3 regions of the Paenibacillus sp. AN1007 genome follow, and region 1 is predicted to be linked to each of the others. Evidence: riboswitches for the same ligand, from Rfam matches in the RefSeq annotation. Region 1 holds a riboswitch; each other region holds the start of a gene.

Region 1 (7,831 bases):
CTCCTTGTGCTCATTAACTTTCAGCCAGTCAAAAGGGAGCGTTACCGGATTGGCGTCATGCGTCCCGGTATGTATACCGAAATTCTGAACAGTGACCATTCGGATTACGGTGGTTCAGGGATAACTAATGATATGCTGATCCCTACAGAAAAGATTCCTTTTCACGGGCATGCAAACAGCCTGGAAGTGGATTTACCCCCTCTGAGTGTCGTTATTTTAAAAAAGAATACACGTCGGAAAACGGAGCCCATCGCTGAAGGCAGCGCTTCCGTGAAATCGAATAAAAAAACAGTGAAAAAAGAGAGAAATACGCTTAAACCGAAAAGGGGGACGAACACATGAATATTTTATTTGCAGCGGCGGAAGCACATCCGTTTATCAAAACAGGGGGACTTGCTGATGTGATCGGTGCACTTCCCCAGGCGTTGAAGAAAAACGGGGCAGATGTGCGAGTGATTCTGCCGAAATACAAAGGGATTCCTGAAGAATACAAAGAGGCGATGAAGCCCGTACTAGTCACAGATGTTCCTCTAGGTTGGCGCAGACCCTATTGTGGAATAGAAATGCTGGAGTATCAGGGGATTCCGGTCTATTTTATAGACAATGAATATTATTTTGGGCGTGACGGAGTTTACGGGTACATGGATGATGGCGAGCGGTTTGCCTTTTTTAACCGTGCTGTGCTTGAGGTGCTTCCGCAGATCGAGTTCAAGCCGGACATCCTGCACACCCATGACTGGCATGCAGGCATGATTCCACTGCTGCTGAAAGCTCATTATGCTCATGATGCTTTCTATAGTGAAATGCGCTCGGTGTTCACCATACATAACTTGTTGTATCAAGGGGTGTTTCCGCATGAGCTGTTCAGCGAAATTCTGGAGCTTGATGACAGGTATTTCACAATGGAAGGCGCTGAATACTATGGAAATGTCAATTTCCTGAAATCAGGAATTGTGTTCTCGGATCATGTGACTACGGTTAGCCCGACTTATGCACAGGAGGTACAGACTTCGTACTATGGCTACGGCCTGGATGGTCTGCTCAGTTCATTGGGAGATCGATTTAGCGGCATTGTGAACGGTATTGATACCAAAAGCTACAATCCGGCATCGGATAACAAAATTGCTGTGAAATATAGAACCAGTCTGTCCAAGAAAACAGAAAACAAAATCGAACTGCAAAAGGAATTGGTACTGCCAGTTCGTCCAGATGCACCGCTTATGGTCATGGTAACCAGGCTTGTTGACTCCAAAGGACTGGATCTGGTGTGCCGGATTTTGGATGAGCTGCTCTATTATGATGATATTCAATTTGCTCTGCTCGGGACGGGAGATGCGGCTTATGAACATTGGTTCCGGGAAGCGGCCAATCGTTATCCGCTGAAAATGTCAGCACAGATCACGTTTAACGATGGGCTGTCCCGCCGTTTCTATGCAGGCAGTGACATTTTCCTGATGCCTTCGAAATTTGAACCCTGCGGGATCAGCCAACTGCTGGCAATGCGTTATGGAAGTGTGCCCCTCGTCAGAGAAACGGGTGGATTAAATGATACGGTACAAGCTTACAACGAGTTTACAGGGGAAGGAAATGGATTCTCATTTGCAAGTTTTAATGCACATGACATGATGAATACGATTCGTCGTGCAGAGGAGTTCTACCGCAAGCCTGAACATTGGAAGAAAATCGTCAAAAACGCAATGGGCGGAGAGTACAGCTGGGATGTATCGGCAGAGGAATATATGGATATTTATCGCCGAATTCAAGGGTGATTCAGGTTCGAGCGAGAATAATAAACGGGCTAAAGCCGCAGTGTGCACACTGCGGCTTTGCTGTTTCTTTTATTAAAACGGAGGGAGGACAGCAAACTTGTATTGGAGCACAAGCCGGTTAACCTAACTTTAAATTAACTTGTGACTGCCACCCCTTGGACAGCTTTTGAGGTTAACGAACTACTTTTTCGAACTCTTCACGGATTGCTTTCAACAGTTCAGGTTTGCTCAGAACATCGTAAGCTGTGGCGGCAAGCGCTTTGGCCCCCAAAATCATCCCGTCCAGTGCACGCTCCTGCAGCGCGAGATCACGGAATTCAATGGAATGCAGCGTATGAACTTCATCCACCACACGGATATAAGGATGAATGGACGGACATCTCAGGGAAACGTTGCCGATATCCATGGAGCCGTGGTCATTTCCGCTAACGATTTCTTCCTGCGGGATGCCAAGCTGCAGCAAATTCTGGCTGAACGCGTCAGAGAACGTCTCATTTGTAACCATTTCATCGTAAGACGTTTCATAGTTGGATGTTACCAATTTGCATCCCGTCTGGAGTGCTGCGCCTTGTGCAATCTGAATGACACGCTCAGTCAGTACGTTCAGTTCCTTGCGGCTGGCTGCGCGCACATAAAACTGTGCAGAAGCATAATCCGGGATGATGTTGGCGGCTTGACCGCCGCTGTTGATAATGCCATGAATACGAACGGTGCTCTTGACCTGCTGTCTGAACGCATTAATGCCGTTAAACGTTTGAATAACAGCATCCAGTGCGTTAATACCTTCATGCGGACTGGCTGCTGCGTGGGACGATTTGCCATGAAACTCGAATTGTACAGCATCAATCGCCAGGGAGCTGCCTGATTTTTCATAAGCATAGAATGGATGTGCCATAAGTGCGGCATCACAGTCATCGAATAATCCAGCTTCCGCCATTGGAACTTTAGCCCCGCGTGTCTCTTCTGCAGGGGTACCAAACACTTTAATTGTTCCGCCTACTTCTTCAACAACTGCTTTTAGTCCCACGGCCGCACCCAGACTCATCATGCAGATCAAGTGGTGGCCACAAGCATGGCCAATCTCTGGCAGGGCGTCATACTCACATAACAGAGCAATGGTAGGACCAGGCTTGCTTGAAGCATAGGTACCGATAAAAGCGGTGTCCAGCCCAAGAACCGGAGCTTCTACTTCGAATCCATGATAAGACAATTCTTCCTTTAGACGGGCTGATGCTAAATATTCCTCATTTCCAAGTTCAGGATGAGCGCCAATATATGATGAAATATCTTTGAAACGGGAAGCATATTGATCAATAACGTTAAATATTTGTGTTTTGTTGGGTGTCATAGGTAAACTCCTTAGGCAAAAATGAAAATAATTTATTGATTATAACATCTTTGCAGTATTTTTTCAGAAACAAGTCAGAATTCAATCTTGAAAATACATTGCATAATCATGCATTGTACTTTATAATGACTCAGTCATCAACATGACTGACGAATCAATATGTAAAAGTAATTATAGCATTGTAAGGGGAGAACAGGGTTGAAATTAATAAGTCGTTACACCGTAATGCTGTTAACATTCCTTCTTTTTCTAACGGCGGCTGCACCTGCAGCGCTGGCGAGCGGAACGGCAGACAGCAGCTCAAAAGGTAAAAAACTGGTGCTTGGAACGAGTGCCGATTTTGCACCATACGAATTCCACAAAGTCATTGACGGTAAGGATGAGATCGTCGGATTTGATATTGCGATCGCGAAAGAAATTGCGGCAGATCTCGGCGCCGAACTCGTTATTGAAGATATGGGATTTGACGGTTTGCTGCCTGCGCTGCAGAGCGGTCGCGTAGATTTGGTCATCTCAGGCATGACACCGACAGATGAGCGGAAGAAAAGTATTGATTTTTCTGAGCCGTACTACAAATCCAAACAAGTCATTATGATCCGCAATGTGGACAAAGACAAATTTCCGGACATGAAGTCTTTGGAGAATACCAAAATCGGTGTACAAAAAGGCTCCATTCAGGAATCGATTGGACAGAAAATTCCAGGCGCGAAGCTCACTTCTCTGGATAAAATCTCCGATATCGTGCTGCAGCTTCAAACGAAACGTGTCGATGCGGCGATTGTCGAGGATACGGTGGCTGCTGGTTATCTGGATGATATTATCGGTTTGGCAGCCGCAGTTCCGGATGAAGAGCAGGTTGAAGCGGCAATCGGGATTCGCAAAGGCAATACAGAGCTGCTGACCGCAGTGAATCAAACGCTGGAGCGTCTGAAAAGCGAAGATAAAATCAACCAGATGGTAACGGATGCGAGTCTCCTGATGGCGGATAAAGTGAACAAATCACAAAATATTTTTGAAGTATTCTGGCAGTATAAAAGCTTCTATGCAACAGGTGTGGGATATACGCTGCTGTTATCGGCTCTCGGTGTCCTGTTCGGGGTAATCATCGGTTTGATTATCTGCCTGTTCCGTCTTCATAATCTGGCCGTTCTGCGCTGGATTGGTACAGCTTACGTAGAAGTCATTCGAGGCACGCCAATGCTGGTTCAGCTCATGATTATCTACTATGGGGTGTCCTTGACCTTTGGCATCAACTTCTCCGCACTGCAGGCGGGGATTATGACACTCTCCATCAACAGTGGTGCGTACCTGGCCGAGATTTTCCGTGCAGGGATTCAAGGCGTGGATCGTGGTCAATTGGAGGCTGCTCGTTCACTCGGTATGGGCAGAGGTGATGCGATGCGTTATATCATTTTGCCGCAGGCTTTCAAAGCCGTACTTCCGGCAATCGGTAACGAGTTCGTGACCATCATTAAAGAGTCATCCATTATCTCCGTCATCGGTATGGTGGATATTATGTATCAGGCAAGTGTAGTTAAAAACATTACGTACCAAGGAATGAATCCATTCCTTATTGCGGCAGCGATCTACTTCGTCATGACATTCATTTTGTCCAAGCTGCTGGGTCGATTGGAAAGGAAGTTGGGTGCAAGTGATAGACGTTAGACAATTATACAAATCATATGGCAAAAATGATGTGCTGAAAGGCATCGACGTATCCATCGGTAAAGGTGAGGTCGTCGTAGTGATTGGTCCTTCGGGTTCGGGTAAAAGTACATTCCTGCGCTGTCTGAACCTTCTGGAGCAGCCGACATCGGGACAAATTAATTTTGAAGGTGTTTCAATTACCGATCCCAAGCACAATATTAATGCTACGCGAGAAAAAATGGGCATGGTATTTCAGCATTTCAATCTGTTTCCGCACAAAACGGTGCAGCAAAACATTACGATTGCGCCAATCAAGGTAAAGAAGCAATCTGCAGTTGAAGCAAACAAAATTGCCGATGATCTTCTGAAAACGGTTGGTTTGGCTGATAAAAAAGATGTATATCCTAATCAGCTGTCTGGTGGACAGAAGCAGCGGATCGCAATTGCAAGAGCCCTGGCGATGCAGCCGCATGTTATGCTGTTTGATGAGCCCACATCTGCACTGGACCCGGAGATGGTTGGAGAAGTACTGGAAGTTATGAAACGTCTTGCCGAGGGCGGCATGACCATGGTCATCGTTACCCATGAGATGGGTTTTGCGCGTGAGGTTGGTGACCGGATCCTGTTTATGGATGGCGGGGTTATCGTTGAAGAAGGTACGCCTGATGAAGTTTTCGGTGCACCGAAACATTCGCGTACACGTGATTTTCTCGCAAAAGTACTCTAAATCATCCCGCTTCCTGGAGTGGATTTATAGCAAAAGCAGCGTTAACGGCAGAGGTCCGCTAACGCTGCTTTTTTGCATTTCACATAAGAAGGAATGAAATCAGGGCTTCAAAACAAAATAAGTAACGTTTCTGTTACCCATGTAAGAGATAAACGGACTGATTAAAGGATGTGAAATTCTGGAGTTATCTTACAAATCCCGGAGGACCAAAGAAGATCGGTCGCTAATTGGTAACATTTACTACAGCTTAGGGTTACAAAATTGTGATATATTGAATGCTGCCGAAACTTCCGAAGTGGAAGTGTGGGGGATGTAACAGTGCAGACGTGTCAGTTCATAAGAACGGCGCGCCGCTAGGGGTGAATTAGGGTACATAATGCTTCAGCATGTGATTTACAGCCTATAGGGTGGATTCCTCCATCCGAATCCGACAACTAACTTCGCAGGCATAATGAGGAGGAAGACCATGTTTCACAAAAAACGTATAGCCAAGACAGCCATTGCATTACTGACATCCGTACTGTTGATTCAAACCGTTCCGGTTCACGCGGAATCGATTCATACAGCTAAAGAGGGGGATACGTTCTTCACCCTATCCAAACAGTATGGTATTGCCATGGACACATTAATTAAAGCCAATAAAGACATTTCACCGTATAACATCTATGGTGGTCTGAAAATTACAATTCCAGGTCAGGAAAATAAAGCGCAAGCAGCCCCGGTTCAGATGAAGTCAGAGGAAAAACCGGTTACAGCAGCGAGTCTGGATGTAAGCGCGGATACTAAAGTTGTCCAAGCCTGGGGTAAAACATTTGACTATAGTAAGACCTTAAACGTGAAAGCTACAGCATATTCCGCAGATGCTTCCGAGAACGGGGGCTGGGGAGCAGTTGATTATTTTGGCAACCCGCTGGAACTGGGCACGATTGCAGTAGATCCGAAGGTGATTCCTTTTGGAACCAAAGTTCTCGTGACGGGGCATACGCACCCGGGACTGCCTAAACAGGCTTTCGTTGCTACTGCTCTGGATGCAGGGAGTGCCATCAAAGGCAACCGCATCGACATTTTTATTCCGGGAAGCAAACAGTTCGTAAGTTCATTTGGTTTTCAGGATATTGAGCTTTACATTTTAAAATAAAAAGTAAAATTGACTTAACTCCCTAGATTCTTTGATGGGATTCAGAGAAAAATGATACGCTAACATATAGAGGGTGTTCTTTGGTTGTTGTCATGAATGAGTAAGATTCATGGTTACCGATAGGAACACCCTGTATTTTTATCTATACAATCAGCTTTAAGGCTGCCGGGTGTCTTATTGTTTTTCCTTAGGCAGCTGCAGCATCTCGTCCAGCGTGACCAGTTCATAACCTCGATGTCGCAATTCCTCAATGACATCTGGCAGGGCCTCCACTGTACCTTGGAGATTAGAGCCTGTACCTCCGCCTGCATGCTGCAGTACGATGGAGCCGGGTTTAACCGCTGACAGAATATTATGTTTCACTTGTTCCTTGGACAGCCCTTTCCAATCCAACGAATCCACATTCCAGTTGATAATGCTGTAGTGCTGCTTGGCGGCCCAGCGCAGCTGTTCCTCGTTAATATCTCCATAAGGTGGGCGAATCAATTTGGGTGTGTAGCCCGTCAGTCGCTGAATGATATCCCCGGTATGTAGAATCTGTCTGCGAAAAGCAGTCATCGATAACTTGCTGAATTCGGGATGGTTGTAGCTGTGATTGCCAACAATATGTCCTTCTTTCACCATACGTTTCACCAGATTTGGATGTTTTTCCGCCCGACTGCCTACCACAAAAAAGGTTGCGCGAACCTTATATTTTTTCAAGACATCCAGTACCTGCGGCGTAAACCTCGGGTCGGGTACATCATCAAAAGTCAGTGCAACCTGTTTGGTCGACGGGCCATTTGTCTTGAAAGTATCCGCATATTTCTGACGCAGTTGACCTAAAGTCAGCTGTTCTTCTCGATCATTGGCGCTGGATGCAGGTGGATCAAGCTCGGGCAGATTAGGTATGTGATTTGCTGAAGCAGCCGCGGGAGGAACCAGGTAAACCCCAAAACATATAACCATAACGAGTGCTGGCATAACGAGGCGTTTAAACATTGGACGGCCTCCTTTTTTCAGAAATTTCGTTCTTTATGGTATGCCCTTCACGAGAACCATTTATGCGAATGTGAGAAGTTTCATTGTGTAGATCAGGTTATGAAAGTCATAATTCCACCATATATCATATAAAGAGAAGGCTAGGTGGAGAGACGATGAGTACATATGATTTGAAATCCATTCGTTTAGAGGTTTTTGAGGCAGGGCAGGACAAGGTATTT
Region 2 (7,831 bases), 3.1 Mb from region 1:
CAGGTATAATAAGATCAAATCCGCCCTTTATGGGGTGAGTAGGAGTGAAAAGTCAATGGGCGTAAAGCATGGACGTGATTATGAAGGAATATTGACAGATTTAACAGCGGCGATCGGACGTATCCCGGATCGCTATGTTTTCTTCGAAATGGATGAGGAAGAGTGGAGCAGATTGGGAGAACCGGAACAGCTTGAGGTAGACGAGGCGCTTGCAGAAGACTTGTTCTATGCGCTTGGGGAGGAATCCGTAATTCCGGTTGGCAGTGGGGTTGTTATCCATGATAAGGAACAGCACCGAATTCATATTTTAATTGGAGAAGAAGAGTTGACGTTTGTACCCTTAATTTAAAAAATATGAATCGTTGACAATACCTTATGCTTCAATGCTTTGGCTGTCTATTCTATGGATTTTGGCGCTTTGACGTGGTAAGATGATACTCATGAAAAAAGGCTTCCGCAGGGCGGTGGCCTGCCTTTAAGGCTGTGTGGGCAGCATGCAAAGGTGTCGATGGTCATGTGGATGAAGATCCGCGATGTCTCATCATATGGGGAGGAAGATAACGCATGGTTTTTACGCAAGAGGAAGTCGAAGCTCATCTGGGAAGGCTTGAGGGCTGGGAACTGGAAGAGGGACGGTGGATTGTCCGCAAATTTGTGTTTTCTAACTATATGAAAGGGATTGCCTTTGTAGACGAAGTCGCAGCGATTTCGGAGGCATTCAATCATCACCCTTTTATTACTATTGATTATACAACGGTTACGCTGCGTCTTACATCTTGGGATGAGGGCGGCATTACGTCAGTAGACATTAAAGAAGCAGAGCAGTACAACGAAGCCTTTGAAAAAATGAGAACAGAATAATCTCAGGATATACTGGTAACGAACAGCAAAAGAGGCTCTTGCCTCCCGGCCGGGAGAACGAGAGCCTCTTTGATGTCTTCGTGTCTTAACGGCAATGCTTACTTTTTCTCTGCCAACCACATAGCGATGTGAGCAATTTCCTCATCCTGCAGTCTGCCTTTGAAAGAAGGCATGCCGCCTTTACCTTTGACAATGGTAGAGTAGATTTTCTCCACATCATCCTTGCTACCGATGTTGGCAAGTGCAGGACCTACCCCACCTTGAAGCTGATCACCGTGACAAGAGATGCAGTTCGCTTTCACCAGCGTCTCAGCCTGTCCGGCATCCATAGCTACTTCAGGCATGGACGGTTTGGCTTCTTGAGCCGCTTCCTCTTTACCTGGAAGCGTAAACATTAAAACAATAGCTAAAGCACATGCTGCAAAAAATACCCCGCTCATGATCCATTTGTGCATCCCTTGTGTCCCCTCCAGAATGAAAGATCATCTAACCCAAACTATCCCTATCATTATAACGGAAGCTGTCGTTACATCATAGCATTTTGTGGTAATTTTTTGAACTAATCACAAAAGAGAGACAAAATGAGACCATTTTATCTGCAATTTACTCTCTCGGACCCTCGTAGACCATGCAGTGGAAGGGCATCAGGCCGGTCGGGGTTTGACGTTCATATGTATCCTGGATGACAAATCCGCATTTCAGATATACCTGAATGGCGCGATTGTTCCAGGTAAGTACTTCAAGATCGATCTCGTTAGAAGGATTACGGCGAATGGCTTCTTGAACGATAGCTGTAACAAAGGCTTTTCCCTGTCCTTGACCGCACTTCTCCGGACGCATTCCGAGGCCAATCCGTGTCACACCCTGAAGCGGAAAATATTGAGCAAACCCATAGACCTGATCCTGTTGATCCAGGATAATCGCATACTGCTCATGACGCAGCCGTGCATCTCCAAATTCGACTTCCAGTGCTTTCATCTGATCCCAAGGCAGCCAGCTGTAAATATTGTATGGCGGATCATACTGCCAGCTGCATATAAGTGCTGCGTGTTCTTCCTGCATCGGTACAACACGAAACGTCAAAGGGGCTTCATTCTTCATATAACAGTGTGTGCTCCTCTCTTCCGTTACCCGTTCTTTGTTCACTCTACAAAAGAGCTGTTCATTTGGCAAGTTTTCAATTTTCAGAAAAAAAATGAAACAAAAGTCCGGCTCATTCCGTTTATATTATAACGGGATGGGTAAAAACATCATAAGGGCACGGACAAACGAAGTAAAATGAACCCTGATGGTTCGCATACATGTAATGATGGATGTGAGCAGCAGCTGCAGGGGGATAGAAGTACAAAAAAACCGCCGGATACATTCCTGCGGAGAATGTACCGGGCGGTTCTGTTTATGCTTCTACTTCGTTACAGTATAGTTAATGGTTCCAACATCATGTTGATTACAGCTTGTCCCTACTCAAGGGCCAGTGACTCATAAGTGTCCGTGCTCATAATCCGTTTAGCGCCAATGTAGCGGTTAGCCCAGTAGTTCTCGCTAAGAGAGCTGATGGTTACACCTTTGGAAGAAGAAGAGTGCGCAAACTTGCCATCTCCTACGAAAATACCTACATGAGATACGCCCTTACCTGTTGTGTTGAAGAATACCAGATCGCCAGGTCTCATCTCCATGCGGGATACGGAATCACCCATGTCATATTGAGAGCTGGATTGGCGAGCCAAATCAATACCTAGTTTGTCGAATACATACCGTGTGAAACCGGAGCAGTCAAAACCGTCAAGCGTTGTGCCTCCGCTTTTGTATGTAGTTCCCATTGCTGAATCGATGACTTTATCCATCTTAGAATCTGCAAATGCGCTGCCTGCACCAAGTGATAATGCAAATGTGAGGCTAAGTACTGCTGCGGTCAATTTCTTCTTAAACAAGTGATATACCCCTTCCAATGCCTGCGAGGTTAGCTTAAGGATTCGGTTGAAGGTCCCCTATGATCCCTCTGTATCAAGATCAATTCACCCATAACTGGTTCCCCCGCTTCCCAGGTGCAAGGAATTTGGCTCTGCTAGTTGTGCACCTGTAAAAAAACGAAAAGAAAATTTAATTTTAAAGTTTAGATTTAAAGTTGTTACAAATAAGGATTTAAAGATTACAAAGTTGTTACTAAAAACTCACTGCGATTATTGTACCAGAGGAGTGGTGCTTTGGCAACGTTTAGCAGTAAAATTAGCAAAAAAAACCTCGACCTTTGACGGGGGAAGGTCGAGGTTTGCGTATTTACACATCACAATGGATGAATTGTTTAACATGAGATGGTAACAATTTTTAAATGATCTAGTCAGTATTAGGGGACGATGTGGACTGCCATAAGCGGAAATGGGCACATACTTTCCACATGCTGAGCAGGCTTCTGGCAAGCGGATATGTCTGCTGTAGAATCAGTCCGGTAAGTCCGGTCAAGAACCATGAGGCAGATGTGAATACACCAAAGATGAATAAGTGCACCATTCCGAGTATCAGGATGATGCCAATGACTGTGAAGATGCGGGTTAAAGCAATCCAGAGCCCTTTGAGCATTCCGTGAAGACTTCCTTCTTCTCCCGGAGCAGAGATACCGAACTGCATATAGAGCATCATATGGTGCACAATCCATCCGTAGATGATCCATCCTGCAGCATATGGGATGCCGGGCAGCAGTAGATGAATAGAATGGAAACTGTCCATGAAGATTGAATACAGTTTAGGTATGAGCCAGTAAGCGGGAAGCAGCATAAGTATTGTGCGAATGAGGTGCAGCAGCAACATCGATTTCCACAATTTCTGGATGCCGCGAATGAACGGAATACGTTCTTCTGCGGCATTGAAATGCTGCAGGGAATAGAGCAGGCCTGCCTGAATAAGAGGGCTGACCAGCAGGCGAAGCAGCAGCATCCCTCCCAGAATCCAGAGATAGCGCTGGACCTCAGGGCCGGACAGACGCAGCTGGCTCTCCATTTTGAACAAAAGCGTGCTCAGCTCTCCAGCATCCTCGGTCGGATAACGAAGCAGGAGAGGAACAACTGCCGACTGAACCAACCGGTAGATAAAATAGCCCCATACAAGCTGATAGAGAAATAAAATTGCAGCAATGAACATATGCTGACGGACGAGAAACCAGCCTTCGCGAATTTTTGCTTTCACCGTCTCCACCTCACCATGACAGACCTCCGAATACAGCTTCAATTAGTTTCGCAGCACTCATATTCCAGCGGGACTGGACTTGCTCGTCCAGTTTAGTTCTCAGGAAATTGTTCATATGGCGGTTCTCCAGCACGATGTCATATAAGGGATCGGTCATCGCCCAGGAGACGGGAGAGGTATACGTGAGTTTATAGGTAATGCGATCCTCCTTGCCGTCCCATTGCTTGGTTACGGTATGTCCATCCTCAAAAGCGATCCGAACAGGAACCTTCGGAAAGTCACTTCCTTTTTTGACAACTGTAATTGAGGATTCGTACAAGGTTTCCCCATCCTTTTCCGCAGGAATAACCTTGATCCTCTCCACGGCAAAGTCAGCCATGCCGTCGTTGTAAACGTATTGGTCAAAGTAATCAGCCCAAGAGGCCCGGGTAACTTGTTCGACTACCTTTTGAAAATCGGCCGTTGCCGGATGTTTGAAGCGATATTTCTTAACATAGGTTGAAAGGATGCGTTCCATTTGTTTGGCTCCGACCTGCTGCTCGATGCCAAGCAGTACGAGCTTCCCCCGGGTATATACGTTGGATGCATACTGCTGCTGTGAGTCAAACTTCCAGGAGGGCTGTGTTAATGGAGCGGGAGATGTGATCAGCCCGGATTGTACAGGCAGGTTCGGGATTAGCCCGTATTCCTGTTCCATCAGTTTGTCTTCTGCGTATGAGGTGAATCCCTCATCCAGCCAGGCCTCCTCAAATTCATTGCTCGCAACCATGCCGTAGAAGTATTGATGCCCGATTTCATGCACCACCGTTCGCTCCAGATCGTAACCTGGGGTTGTATCATCGGCTCCGAAGGCCGTAATTAAGGTTGGATACTCCATTCCCCCAGCGCCATTTGCCGCTTTAGGCGGGACTACAATAGATAAGGTGGCATATGGATAAGGTCCGAACCACTTGCTGTAATTGGATAATGCGGCTTTGGCGGCAAAGAGATAACGTTCCTTCAGATCCTGGTGTGCCGGGTCGAGATAAAGCTTGATGCGCACACCCGGCACGTTAGGAGCTGAGAAGGGCTCCTCTGCATATACAAAATCAGGTGAGGCTGCCCAAGCGAAATCATGTACATCATCGGCATAGAACTGGTACACCTTCTCCCCATTTTTCAGAACAGCCTGTTGGGTTGGGAATCCGGTTGCGGCTACTTTGTATGTTTCGGGTACCCGAATACGAACACTATAGATGCCAAAGTCGGAATAGAACTCGGAATTGCCATGATACTGATGCAGGTTCCAGCCTTCTGCTGTACGGCCTCTTCTTCCTGCAGGTTCGTAGGCGCTGAGTTTAGGGAACCACTGACCTGCCATAACAAAATCATTGGTTTTGCCCATCCGGGCGAAAATTTTCGGCAGCTCCACTTCGAACATTGTGCGGATTGTAATGCTTTCCCCGCCTTTTACGGGTTTCGGCAGCCGCACTTTAATCAGTGTTTTATCTTTGATGTTCCCGTCATCCGGCTGTACATACTGCATCCGGTGCAGCAGAGAAAGCCCGTCCTCTGTCTGCATATCAACAAACTTCATGGAGCCATAGCCATCTACCGGCATGACATCGCCCCGAAGCTTACCGCCGGATTCCTTCATAAATGTGCTATCTGCAGAGGAGAATGCATTAGGGTACATATGAAAATAAAGCTCGTTCACTGTTTTCTTCCCCGGATGGATCCAGGTGATCGCCTGTGTGCCCTGCAGTGTGTTCCCCTCGGTCAGCTTTACATCCATGTGGTATTCCACTACCCGATTGCTGTACACCTCGGCTGTAGGAGACTGCACGCTCTCCGGGGGGGCAGGGGTTGGAGCTTTAAGGTGGGGCTTGCCCGATTCCGGAGCGAGTATGGGCAGTTCAGATGAAGTGGAACGATTGTAACCGAGCATGATCCATATCCCTCCGGCAAGCAAACACAGGGCCAGGGATGCGGTGAGCCAGCTCTTGGCGCGTCGTGGAATCATCGATAAATACCTCCCGTTGACAAGCATCTACAGCATGTATATGTTTGCAATGGGCCGATTATTAGTTAAAATATTTGTATCAACTCTTGGAGGCTATAAACATGGACCAAAATGAGCAAAACGGCAAGAAACAGATTGCCTTGAATATCGTGAGTGCCAAAAGTAAACACAAAGGCTTCGGCGCAGGTTCTATTGATCTGAACAACCTTTCTCCGGTCATCATTGACCAGGGTGAAGCCAAGATTGACGTCGGTGCAATGCACGCAAAGAGTAAGGTGGAGCGCGGCATCAAATTTTCGACGAATCGAGAAGATGTTCCCAACGGACGTCAAGTGTGGCTGGTGTGGGTAGCTGTGGATCGTACGGAGCAAGGGCAGCTGTACGGTGGAGCGACGGCGTGTGAGATGTGGATCGATACAGAGGCCAAACGCGGCTGGAAGCTTCTCGCGGATCACGTGAACCGGATGGATTATGCATTGAAACGTCGGTTTATGCTGGATGAACTGGGAGCGGAAGAGAAAGCAGCGCTGAAGACACTTCTGATCTCTCATAATGAAGAGTGGTGGAATGCTTCACCGGATGAGTTGAAAGAAGCACTCGCTTAAGGTGCAAAAAAAGAACAGGCCCCGGATCAGAACTTCTGATCTCGGGGCTTGTTTTGCTTGCTGTAACTATGCTTGCTGTTATTCAGTCCAGTCCTATTCATCTGGCTGTATATTTATGAAATGTTCTATTACCGCGATTGGAAACTGCAGGCTGAGAAGTCCATGACGCAATCAAGTCATTGCGGAATTGCGTCACTCTACCCACCAGCGTTTGAAGTCACTCCACCAGGAATGTTTTTGTTCCTGTATTCCTTTCTGATTTTCAACCTTACGTGCCTTTTCGTCCTGTGTGGAATCTGGTAGTTCCATTTTACCCCGACATACCTCTGTAGGTTCCGTACCCTCAATAAACACTTCCAGCCGCTTTTCCTCACAGCCGTTACCTGCAAGCTTGCCGGTTTCCGGGTTGATATAGACACTGACGACCTGATCAGGAACGTTGAAAATTTTGGGCGGTACGCTTGCCAAAGCCTGTTCCGTAAATTGGGCGAAGATTGGGGCCGCACGACGGCCATCCGACGTGGAGATTGCTTTTCCTTGATCATAACCAACCCACACGGCGGTGGAAAGCTCCGGGGTAAATCCGACAAGCCAGGCATCCGTGTTTGTTGTTCCTGTTTTGCCTGCTACCGGGCGTTTAATCGCAGCAGATACCCGATTGCCTGTTCCCCCGTGCTCAAAGACACTTTCCATTAGACGGGTTAATACATAAGCTGCTGCCGGTTCAACCACGGTTTCTGCTTTGGTCTGAGGTGACTCATACAGTACACGCCCTGCAGCATCCGTGATCTGCAGGATGGCAATCGGCGGCGTTCGCTGCCCCCGGCTGCAATAACGGAGAAAGCGGAAGCCATCTCCAAGGGACTGACAGGTGAAGTGCCCAGCGCAAGAGAAGGGACAGGGCTCAGCTTGCTTGTGATACCAAGACTTTGAGCCATACTCACAACCTTCTCAGGACCGACTTTCATAATGGTATTTACGGCGTAGATGTTATCCGATGCCGCAATGGCCTGCCGCAGATCAATCTCGCCCAGATACTTATCACCAAAATTACCGGGTTTGTAGGTTTTGCGGTCATTATCATAATGAAACAGAGTAGGCTGACTATTGAAAATAGATGCACTGGTGAGCTGCTTCGACTCCAGGGCAGCGAGATACATAATCGGTTTAAATGCAGATCCTG
Region 3 (7,831 bases), 3.0 Mb from region 1:
ATGTACTGGCAGATTTACTTCCATCCCGTAACGCGAAGCTCGGAAATTATATTACGGCAAATCTTCAAACGGGCAAAAGCATTAGTGGAGCAGAGCTTTCCGTTCCGCTTTATGGTAGAACCACTGCCCAAACTGTTTTATGGAGAAATTTCCGTTGATGAATATCTGCAGCTTGATGAATCATTGATTCAAACAGCCTTTATGCAGTGGCGTAAAGAGGACGATACTGTTCTGAGTGAGCTGTGCGAACGCTTTATGGATCGCAGATTGTATAAGTATGTGGAGCTCGAACAGACGGATCTGGACATGGTTGAAGAAATTAGGGAAGCTTTTGCTCATGCAGGGTTGAATCCGGAATACGATCTTGAGGTTGATTTCCCAACGGATAATCCTTACGACGTGTTTCGTCCAGATCAATCCACGGATAAGCAGATTCTTTTACTGGATAGGCAGGACAAGCTGCACGAGTTGTCAGAAGTGTCTGATATTGTACGTTCGATCAGTGGACTTCATCTGGGCAAACATCATCTGTACTATCCTCAGAACAAGGTTGATGCCATCCTTCATGAATTACCGTCCCATATACGCCCCTATTTTTTGTAATCATGAATGATGCGGCAGGTGAAACATTTTGATATCAAAAGACTTTCTAAAAGAGCTATTTTACATGATACATTAATCTGCTTTAATGGCGAGGATATGTAGATCGACATAATTTTGTAATCAAAGTGAGTAAATATACAGTTTTAAATCCGGTTTAGCTGCAAGATGTAGATTTGACTTTTTATTTTCCTTCTATATATAGTAGCTTGAGTATTAAAAGTGAAAATACAGAAATCGCGGCATGTCCCAATCAAAATTTGTGTTTCAAAAAAATAAATTCAAAATTCTAATGCATATAATCGGTATTCGATTTTCGACATGAAGGGAGAAATAAACACTATGTTATTCGACACACATACACATCTCGATGCACCACAATTCGACGAAGACCGAGAGGACATGATCCAGCGGGCTGTTGATGCAGGCATTACTCGTATGATCAACATTGGCTTTAATCGGGAGACGATTCCAACGACGATGAAACTGGCTGAAACGTATGACTTCATCTATGCAGCTGTAGGCTGGCACCCGGTGGATGCAATCACGATGCAGGAGGGTGATTTAGAATGGATTGCATCTTTGTGCAAACACGAAAAGGTGGTAGCCATTGGTGAAATCGGTCTGGACTATCACTGGGACACCTCACCTAAGGAAATACAGCACCGCGTATTACGACAACAAATTGCATTGGCACGTGAATTAAATATGCCCATTGTCATCCATAATCGGGATGCCCATGAGGATATTGTACGTATTTTGCGTGAAGAGAAAGCGAGTGAGGTTGGCGGTGTGATGCACTCCTTCTCAGGCAGCTGGGAGACGGCGAAAATGTGTCTGGAATTGGGCTTCCATCTTTCTTTTGGAGGGCCAATCACATTCAAGAATGCGAAGCAGCCTAAAGAGGTGCTGGCCAAGGTTCCGATGGATCGATTTTTTCTAGAAACAGACTCCCCTTATCTTACACCTCACCCTTATCGTGGAAAGAGAAATGAAACAGCGCATGTACGTCTGGTTGCTGAAGCCGCTGCGGAAATTAAAGGCATTTCGGTGGAGGAAATTGCTGCAATAACCACCAAAAATGCCATGGAACGATTTGGGATTCGGTAAAAAAAGGAGTAAATCAGGTGAAAAAGGAAGCTAACGAGAGGTAATTTGCTCTTTGATTCGAATTATTGAAGAATATTACAATATTTTAACCAAATATTTAGAAAAACGTACTTGATCCATGCTTTACAACATGCATCAAAACAGGATATCATCTTTTCAGTGAATTGTTGTGCGGAAAATTGGACAGATGTTCGGGGGATGAACAAAGGGACACTTTCCGATAAGACAACATTACTTTCATGAATCAATCTCGCTGAGTCTCCGTTAATGGAGAGCGGGGGAACCAATAGGGCTTAAACATCGGTGAATGCAGCCGATGCGCATCGTTCGCTGACCCAAAACAGTGGAATGTTCTGCGAAGCCGTATTTGATTTCTTCTTTGGGTCTCGGGGTGAATTCAAGGGCGTCCGCCATGAGCGGGTGACCTGAGATAGGGCGGCTCTCTTTCGCCCGAACCCGACAGCTAACCTCGCAAGCGGAAAAAGAGAGGCAACCTCGTGCATGAATTTCCGATATTCAAATCATTCGGAAGCCACGAAAGAGTCTCTTACACTCTTTCTTTGGCTTTTTTTGTTTTGAATAAAAGAAATAGAGTCATCATACGGTAAGTATTCAGGAGGATGACATCATGCTGCGAAGAGGGGTTCATGGTGCAGGACCGATCATTACCTCTGATCTGTGTTCTGTAGAAAATTTGGTATAGTCGCGTCAAAGACATCATGCATTACTTTAGACGGCGAGGCTATGAAGGAGGACGGAGAAGTGGGCAGATTCCAACCAGAAGAGACCCATGAGTCACGATCATCCAGTAAGTCTTTCGCGTTGCGGTGGAAGCATGAGAACTTGCGTCAAATGGCACTGATCGCGATATTCTCAATTGCGCTTGCAATCATGATCTTGTTAGTCGTTTACGGTCAGGCCGGGAAGCAGATTTCACTGGTTATTGACGGCAAAGCTCAAGTGGTAGAGACTCGTACAGGAATGCTTCAGGAAATGCTGGAGGAGCAGTCAATCACAGTCAGCCCTCACGACAAGGTATCCATGCCCATGAATGGGGCGATTACGGACGGAGACCGAATCGTTATTGAGCGGGCCATCCCAGTTAACATTACGGCAGACGGAGACACCAAGACTCTGTATACAACCGATTCATCGGTACAAGATGTAATTCAGCAATCAGGTATTGAAGTTGCAAAGCATGATAAAGTGTATCCAGCGCTCGGAACTACTGTAAAATCGGATATGAAGATTCGTGTAGTGCGTGTAACAAAGCGTACAGTGGACGTGAAGCATCCGATTGCCTACAAGGTTGTCAAAACAGCAGATCCTAGTTTGTTCCAAGGGGATAATCGTGTAGTAGTGAAAGGTCAGGAAGGCACACTTGTGCAGCATATCGAAAAAGTGTTTCAAGATGGAGAACTCGTCTCCAAAAAAATGGTCGGCAAAACGATTGCTTCCAATCGTGTAGACAAAGTTATTGCAGTAGGTACAAAAGCGAAGCCGGTTGAGAAAAAGCCAGAGGTTCAATTGGTATCGGCCAAAACTTCGAAAAGCAGCAAAACAGCAGTATCGAACTCGAAGAAAACATCTGCCTCGGGCAGCAAGGTGATTACGGTCTCCGGGAATTCTTTTAAATATTCTAAAGTTCTGAAAAATGTATCCATGACAGCCTACTCTGCTGAAGAGCCAGGCATTGGTACGAAGACAGCTTCCGGTACTCGTGTAACGGAAGGCCGCACTATCGCAGTTGATCCGAAAGTCATTCCAATTGGCTGGTGGGTATACATCGAGGGCCTAGGCTTCCGTCGTGCGGAAGATACCGGTGGTGCGATTAAAGGCAACAAAATTGATGTTTATTATGACAGTGTGAAGCATGCCCTGAATTTCGGACGTAAGAAAGGCAAAACGGTATATGTGATTGGACCCGTGAAGCCGGAAGCGAACTAAAATCGTTTTACTTTGAAATGGGAATGCTATAAAATAGTTGCATGAAGATTCATGCGGAATATGCGGCGGAGGAGTCTGAATTCAGTCTCCTCCGCCGTTTGGCAGAGAAGAGGATATTCCTCTTCTTTTTGCGTTAGAAAGGAAGAATTGGAACATGATAAAAGAAGTAATTGTTGTGGAGGGCCGTGACGACACGGTAGCCATTAGAAGGGCCGTTGAAGCAGACACGATCGAAACCGGAGGTTCTGCTATTAATCAGCGTATACTGAAGCGAATTGCACTTGCTCAGGAGAGACGGGGTGTCATCATCTTGACAGATCCGGACCATGCGGGTGAGCGTATTCGTAAAATCATTGCCAATAAGATTCCAGGCTGCAAACATGCGTTCATTCCAGAGGCAGATGCGACACGTAAAGGGGATATCGGCGTTGAGAATGCTTCACCGGAGGCCATACGTCATGCTCTGGCACGTGTACACACATCCTATGAAGGTGCACCAAGTCTGATTGATTGGGAAGACCTCATTGAGGCAGGACTGATTATACACCCGCAAGCTGCAGCAAGACGCATGGAGATGGGCAACCTGCTGGGGATCGGGTATTGCAACGGCAAACAGTTTCACAAACGGCTGAGTGTTTTCCAGATTACAAGAGAAGAGTTCTCCGATGCATTAGCGCAAATCGAACGTGAAGGATTGTGAGGTTATGAAAGACATGGAACAAACCGTTGAAATTGCAACACCCAAACGCACTAAGGAAATTATTCAGAGGCATGGATTCTCCTTTAAGAAGAGTCTGGGACAGAACTTCCTGATCGATCAAAATATATTGAACAAAATCGTGGGCGCTGCCGATTTGGACGAGTCCAAGGGCGCTCTGGAGATTGGTCCGGGGATTGGAGCTCTTACGGAGCGCCTCGCGCGTGCGGCTGGTCCTGTTACGGCTGTGGAAATTGACCAACGTCTGCTGCCGATCCTTGGAGAGGTCATGGAGCCGTATCCCAATGTACGCATTCATCACGGAGATGTTCTTAAGCTGGATCTGGCTGCGCTGTTTGCATCAGACTTCGCTTCGGTTGATAAAGTAAGTGTTGTTGCGAACCTTCCCTATTATGTAACGACGCCAATCATGATGAAGCTGCTGGAAGAGAAGCTGCCTGTAGACAGCATCGTGGTCATGATCCAGAAGGAAGTAGCTGAACGCATGGCGGCGGCACCAGGTTCCAAGGATTATGGAAGTCTGAGTATTGCCGTGCAGTATTACAGTATGCCGGAACTGGTCTGTGTGGTACCGCCTACCGTATTTATCCCGCAGCCTAACGTAGAGTCAGCAGTTATTAAGCTGAAGGTTCGTGACCAGCCTCCAGTGCAGATTCCGAACGAACAGCATTATTTTGAAGTCGTGCAGGCTTCGTTTGCGCAGCGGAGAAAAACAATCTCCAACAATCTTAAAGCCCGCTTCTTCTCGAAGGAGAACAGAGAGCAGGCGGATCAACTGTTGGAGCAGGCAGGTATACAGCCCTCACGGCGCGGAGAGACATTAAGTCTGCAGGAGTATGCGACCCTCAGCACGGTAATGTGGGAAGCCGGGGTTCGCGGCGGACTGTAATTTTAATGAACCAATCCGGGTCTCTGCCCATACGATGGGGTAGAGGTGATAATGGTGATGAATATCGGAGACTTGGTCGTTCGGAAGTCATACGGTGGCGATGTGACTTTTCGGGTAGAAGGACTCCAGTCAGATGCTGCGGTCATTAAAGGGACCGAGTTCCGGCTGCTGGCTGACTCCCCGGTGGACGATTTGATACAGGTTCCTTACGAACCACAGAGTGCAAAAACGCGTCAGGCACATATTAAAGCCCATCAGACGCTCTCCCGCCTGCAGCAGCATCGTATGGAGCAGGCAGAGCGTAACCGGGAAGGTTTGATGCAGGAATGGGCTGCACAGCAGGAGCCTGCGTATTTCGAAATGCCCGGCAAGGTGCTGCACCTGGATGGTGACCCGAATTATTTGAAAAAAAGCATGAATCTGTATGAACAGCTTCGTGTTCCTGCAGAAGGACAGTATGTGCATGAATCAGCAATGGCAGATACGTTATACCGCCTGCTGCCCAAAGTTCGTCCGGATATCGTAGTGATTACTGGTCATGATGGTGTGTTAAAGACAAGGCAGCCCTATGATCTCTATAGTTTGGGGAGTTATAAAAATTCACAAAATTTTGTCTCGGCCATTCAGGTCGCAAGGCAGTATGAGCGTCATCTTGATGCGCTGACCATTATTGCAGGGGCCTGTCAGTCTCATTTTGAAGCACTGCTGCGTGCCGGCGCAAACTTTGCAAGTTCTCCAGGTCGAATTCTCATTCATGCACTTGATCCCGTCTATGTGGCCGCCAAGGCTTCGTTCACATCCGTTCGGGATACCGTAAACATGAATGATGTACTGCATAATACGATTAGCGGTATCCAAGGTGTAGGTGGTGTGGAAACCAAAGGCAGTTACCGGGTAGGCCTGCCAGGACTCAATGATTTATCTACGCTAAAAGTAAATCCATCTGCAGTCTGATGAAGTTATACCGGAGTCGCACTCCGGTCCAGCAGCAGCCCTGAAAGGGGCTTTTTTTATTTGCAAAAAAAATCATTGACAGCAACTTTTTAGTGCTGATATAATATTTAGCTTTGATTTGACAATGGCTGTAAAATTCAGTATAATGGACAAGAAAAGAGGTGGACGTCCACAATGGCTAAAAATACGCTGTTGGATATCAAACGCAATCTCGATGCACATATTGGTCAGAAAATTACGCTGCGGGCTAATGGTGGCCGCCGTAAGACGATTGAGCGTACGGGTGTATTGGAAGAAACGTACCCTTCTGTTTTTATTGTAAAGCTTGATGAGGAGCAGGAAACATTCAAGCGAGTATCTTACAGCTATGCGGATATACTTACGGAGTCTGTGGAAGTTATGGTCTTTGACCCAGGCAGCGAGACTAGCTCCTACATGGAGACGTAAGCATTGGTTTCAGGCGATTCGCTTTCACAGCGAATCGCCTTTTTATATTTTTTAGTACGAATGCAGCTTCTCCCAAGATTGAAACCATACATATGCAGGAATGACGATGGAATGCAGGCGGCATACTATTTGAACAGGTCAAGGAATGCGCCCGTTCGTTACGACGGGAAGCATGCACCAGAACCTGGGGATTAAACGATCCCGAATCAGAGGGACTCATTGTGACTTGATCAAGATCTGGAGGAGGATGGTTTATGAGTCGAAGAAGAAGTGTCATGTCGGAGGAACTGAAGTATGAGCTTGCGAAAGATCTGGGCTTCTACGACACTGTTCAGCAGGAAGGTTGGGGTGGGATCAAGGCCAAGGATGCGGGTAACATGGTGAAACGGGCAATTCAGATGGCAGAGCAGGCAGCGCGTAAATCATAGCTACAATTTAACCAGATTGGAGAGCGGGGCAATTCATCTTGAGACACCCCGCTTTTTCCCCCTAGATGCGGAATACAAATGACTTGACAGCCCCATTTTGATATAATATGTTAAGTTGTCTTAGGGAAAAGGTGAGGACGGGTGAACGTCTTGAAAATTTACGAAAAAGCGCCTGCTAAAATCAATTTGATGTTGGATGTTCTACATAAAAGAAGTGATGGATTTCATGAAGTTGAAATGATCATGACGATGGTTGATCTGGCCGATCGGCTTGAGATGTCAGAACTGCCGCGAGATACCATTGTAATCTCCAGCCAGGCGGGTTATATTCCGCTGGATGAGAAGAATCTGGCCTTTCAGGCGGCGAGACTCATCAAGGAGCGTTACAGCGTACGTACGGGAGTTCATATTCATCTGGACAAAAAAATTCCGGTCGCTGCCGGTCTCGCCGGCGGCAGCAGTGATGCTGCCGCAGCGCTGCGAGGTCTGAATCGTCTATGGCGGCTGAATATACCGGATCAGGAATTGCAGGAACTTGGAGCAGAACTCGGCTCGGATGTACCGTTCTGTATTACAGGTGGAACTGCACTTGCAACAGGGCGGGGGGAGAAGTTAACTCCGATTCCTAATCCGCCGCAGTGTTGGGTTATTCTGGCGAAACCTCCAATCAATGTATCGACGGCTGATGTATATGGACGTTTTCGCAGTGACAAGATTGTTCGGCATCCAAGTGCAGTT

The links. A riboswitch is a leader RNA that binds a small molecule or an ion and turns the genes downstream of it on or off. The one in region 1 is predicted to bind cyclic di-AMP.
Region 2: linked by a shared signal. The riboswitch ahead of ABXS70_RS25635 (C40 family peptidase) and the one ahead of ABXS70_RS09705 (3D domain-containing protein) in region 1 are both predicted to bind cyclic di-AMP.
Region 3: linked by a shared signal. The riboswitch ahead of ABXS70_RS26010 (ubiquitin-like domain-containing protein) and the one ahead of ABXS70_RS09705 (3D domain-containing protein) in region 1 are both predicted to bind cyclic di-AMP.

The regions. Positions count from the first base shown of each region.
Region 1 covers NZ_CP159992.1:2,123,939-2,131,769, forward strand. The annotation lists gene glgB (1,4-alpha-glucan branching protein GlgB) at 1-342, shown strand, start outside; gene glgA (glycogen synthase GlgA) at 339-1,769, shown strand; gene ABXS70_RS09690 (M20 family metallopeptidase) at 1,942-3,117, opposite strand; gene ABXS70_RS09695 (ABC transporter substrate-binding protein/permease) at 3,316-4,782, shown strand; gene ABXS70_RS09700 (amino acid ABC transporter ATP-binding protein) at 4,769-5,491, shown strand; cyclic di-AMP (ydaO/yuaA leader) riboswitch at 5,761-5,955, shown strand; gene ABXS70_RS09705 (3D domain-containing protein) at 5,958-6,629, shown strand; gene ABXS70_RS09710 (polysaccharide deacetylase family protein) at 6,804-7,610, opposite strand; gene ABXS70_RS09715 (hypothetical protein) at 7,766-7,831, shown strand, end outside.
Region 2 covers NZ_CP159992.1:5,691,657-5,699,487, reverse strand. The annotation lists gene ABXS70_RS25655 (hypothetical protein) at 56-349, shown strand; gene ABXS70_RS25650 (4a-hydroxytetrahydrobiopterin dehydratase) at 565-861, shown strand; gene ABXS70_RS25645 (cytochrome c) at 960-1,316, opposite strand; gene ABXS70_RS25640 (GNAT family protein) at 1,465-1,962, opposite strand; gene ABXS70_RS25635 (C40 family peptidase) at 2,322-2,777, opposite strand; cyclic di-AMP (ydaO/yuaA leader) riboswitch at 2,796-2,933, opposite strand; gene ABXS70_RS25630 (hypothetical protein) at 3,196-4,041, opposite strand; gene ABXS70_RS25625 (M1 family metallopeptidase) at 4,052-6,043, opposite strand; gene ABXS70_RS25620 (YwhD family protein) at 6,145-6,648, shown strand; partial or broken gene ABXS70_RS25615 (PBP1A family penicillin-binding protein) at 6,841-7,831, opposite strand, start outside.
Region 3 covers NZ_CP159992.1:5,768,581-5,776,411, reverse strand. The annotation lists gene ABXS70_RS26020 (HD domain-containing protein) at 1-603, shown strand, start outside; gene ABXS70_RS26015 (TatD family hydrolase) at 943-1,710, shown strand; cyclic di-AMP (ydaO/yuaA leader) riboswitch at 1,952-2,204, shown strand; gene ABXS70_RS26010 (ubiquitin-like domain-containing protein) at 2,473-3,657, shown strand; gene rnmV (ribonuclease M5) at 3,812-4,357, shown strand; gene rsmA (16S rRNA (adenine(1518)-N(6)/adenine(1519)-N(6))-dimethyltransferase RsmA) at 4,371-5,264, shown strand; gene yabG (sporulation peptidase YabG) at 5,322-6,218, shown strand; gene veg (biofilm formation stimulator Veg) at 6,393-6,665, shown strand; gene ABXS70_RS25985 (small, acid-soluble spore protein, alpha/beta type) at 6,920-7,093, shown strand; gene ispE (4-(cytidine 5'-diphospho)-2-C-methyl-D-erythritol kinase) at 7,244-7,831, shown strand, end outside.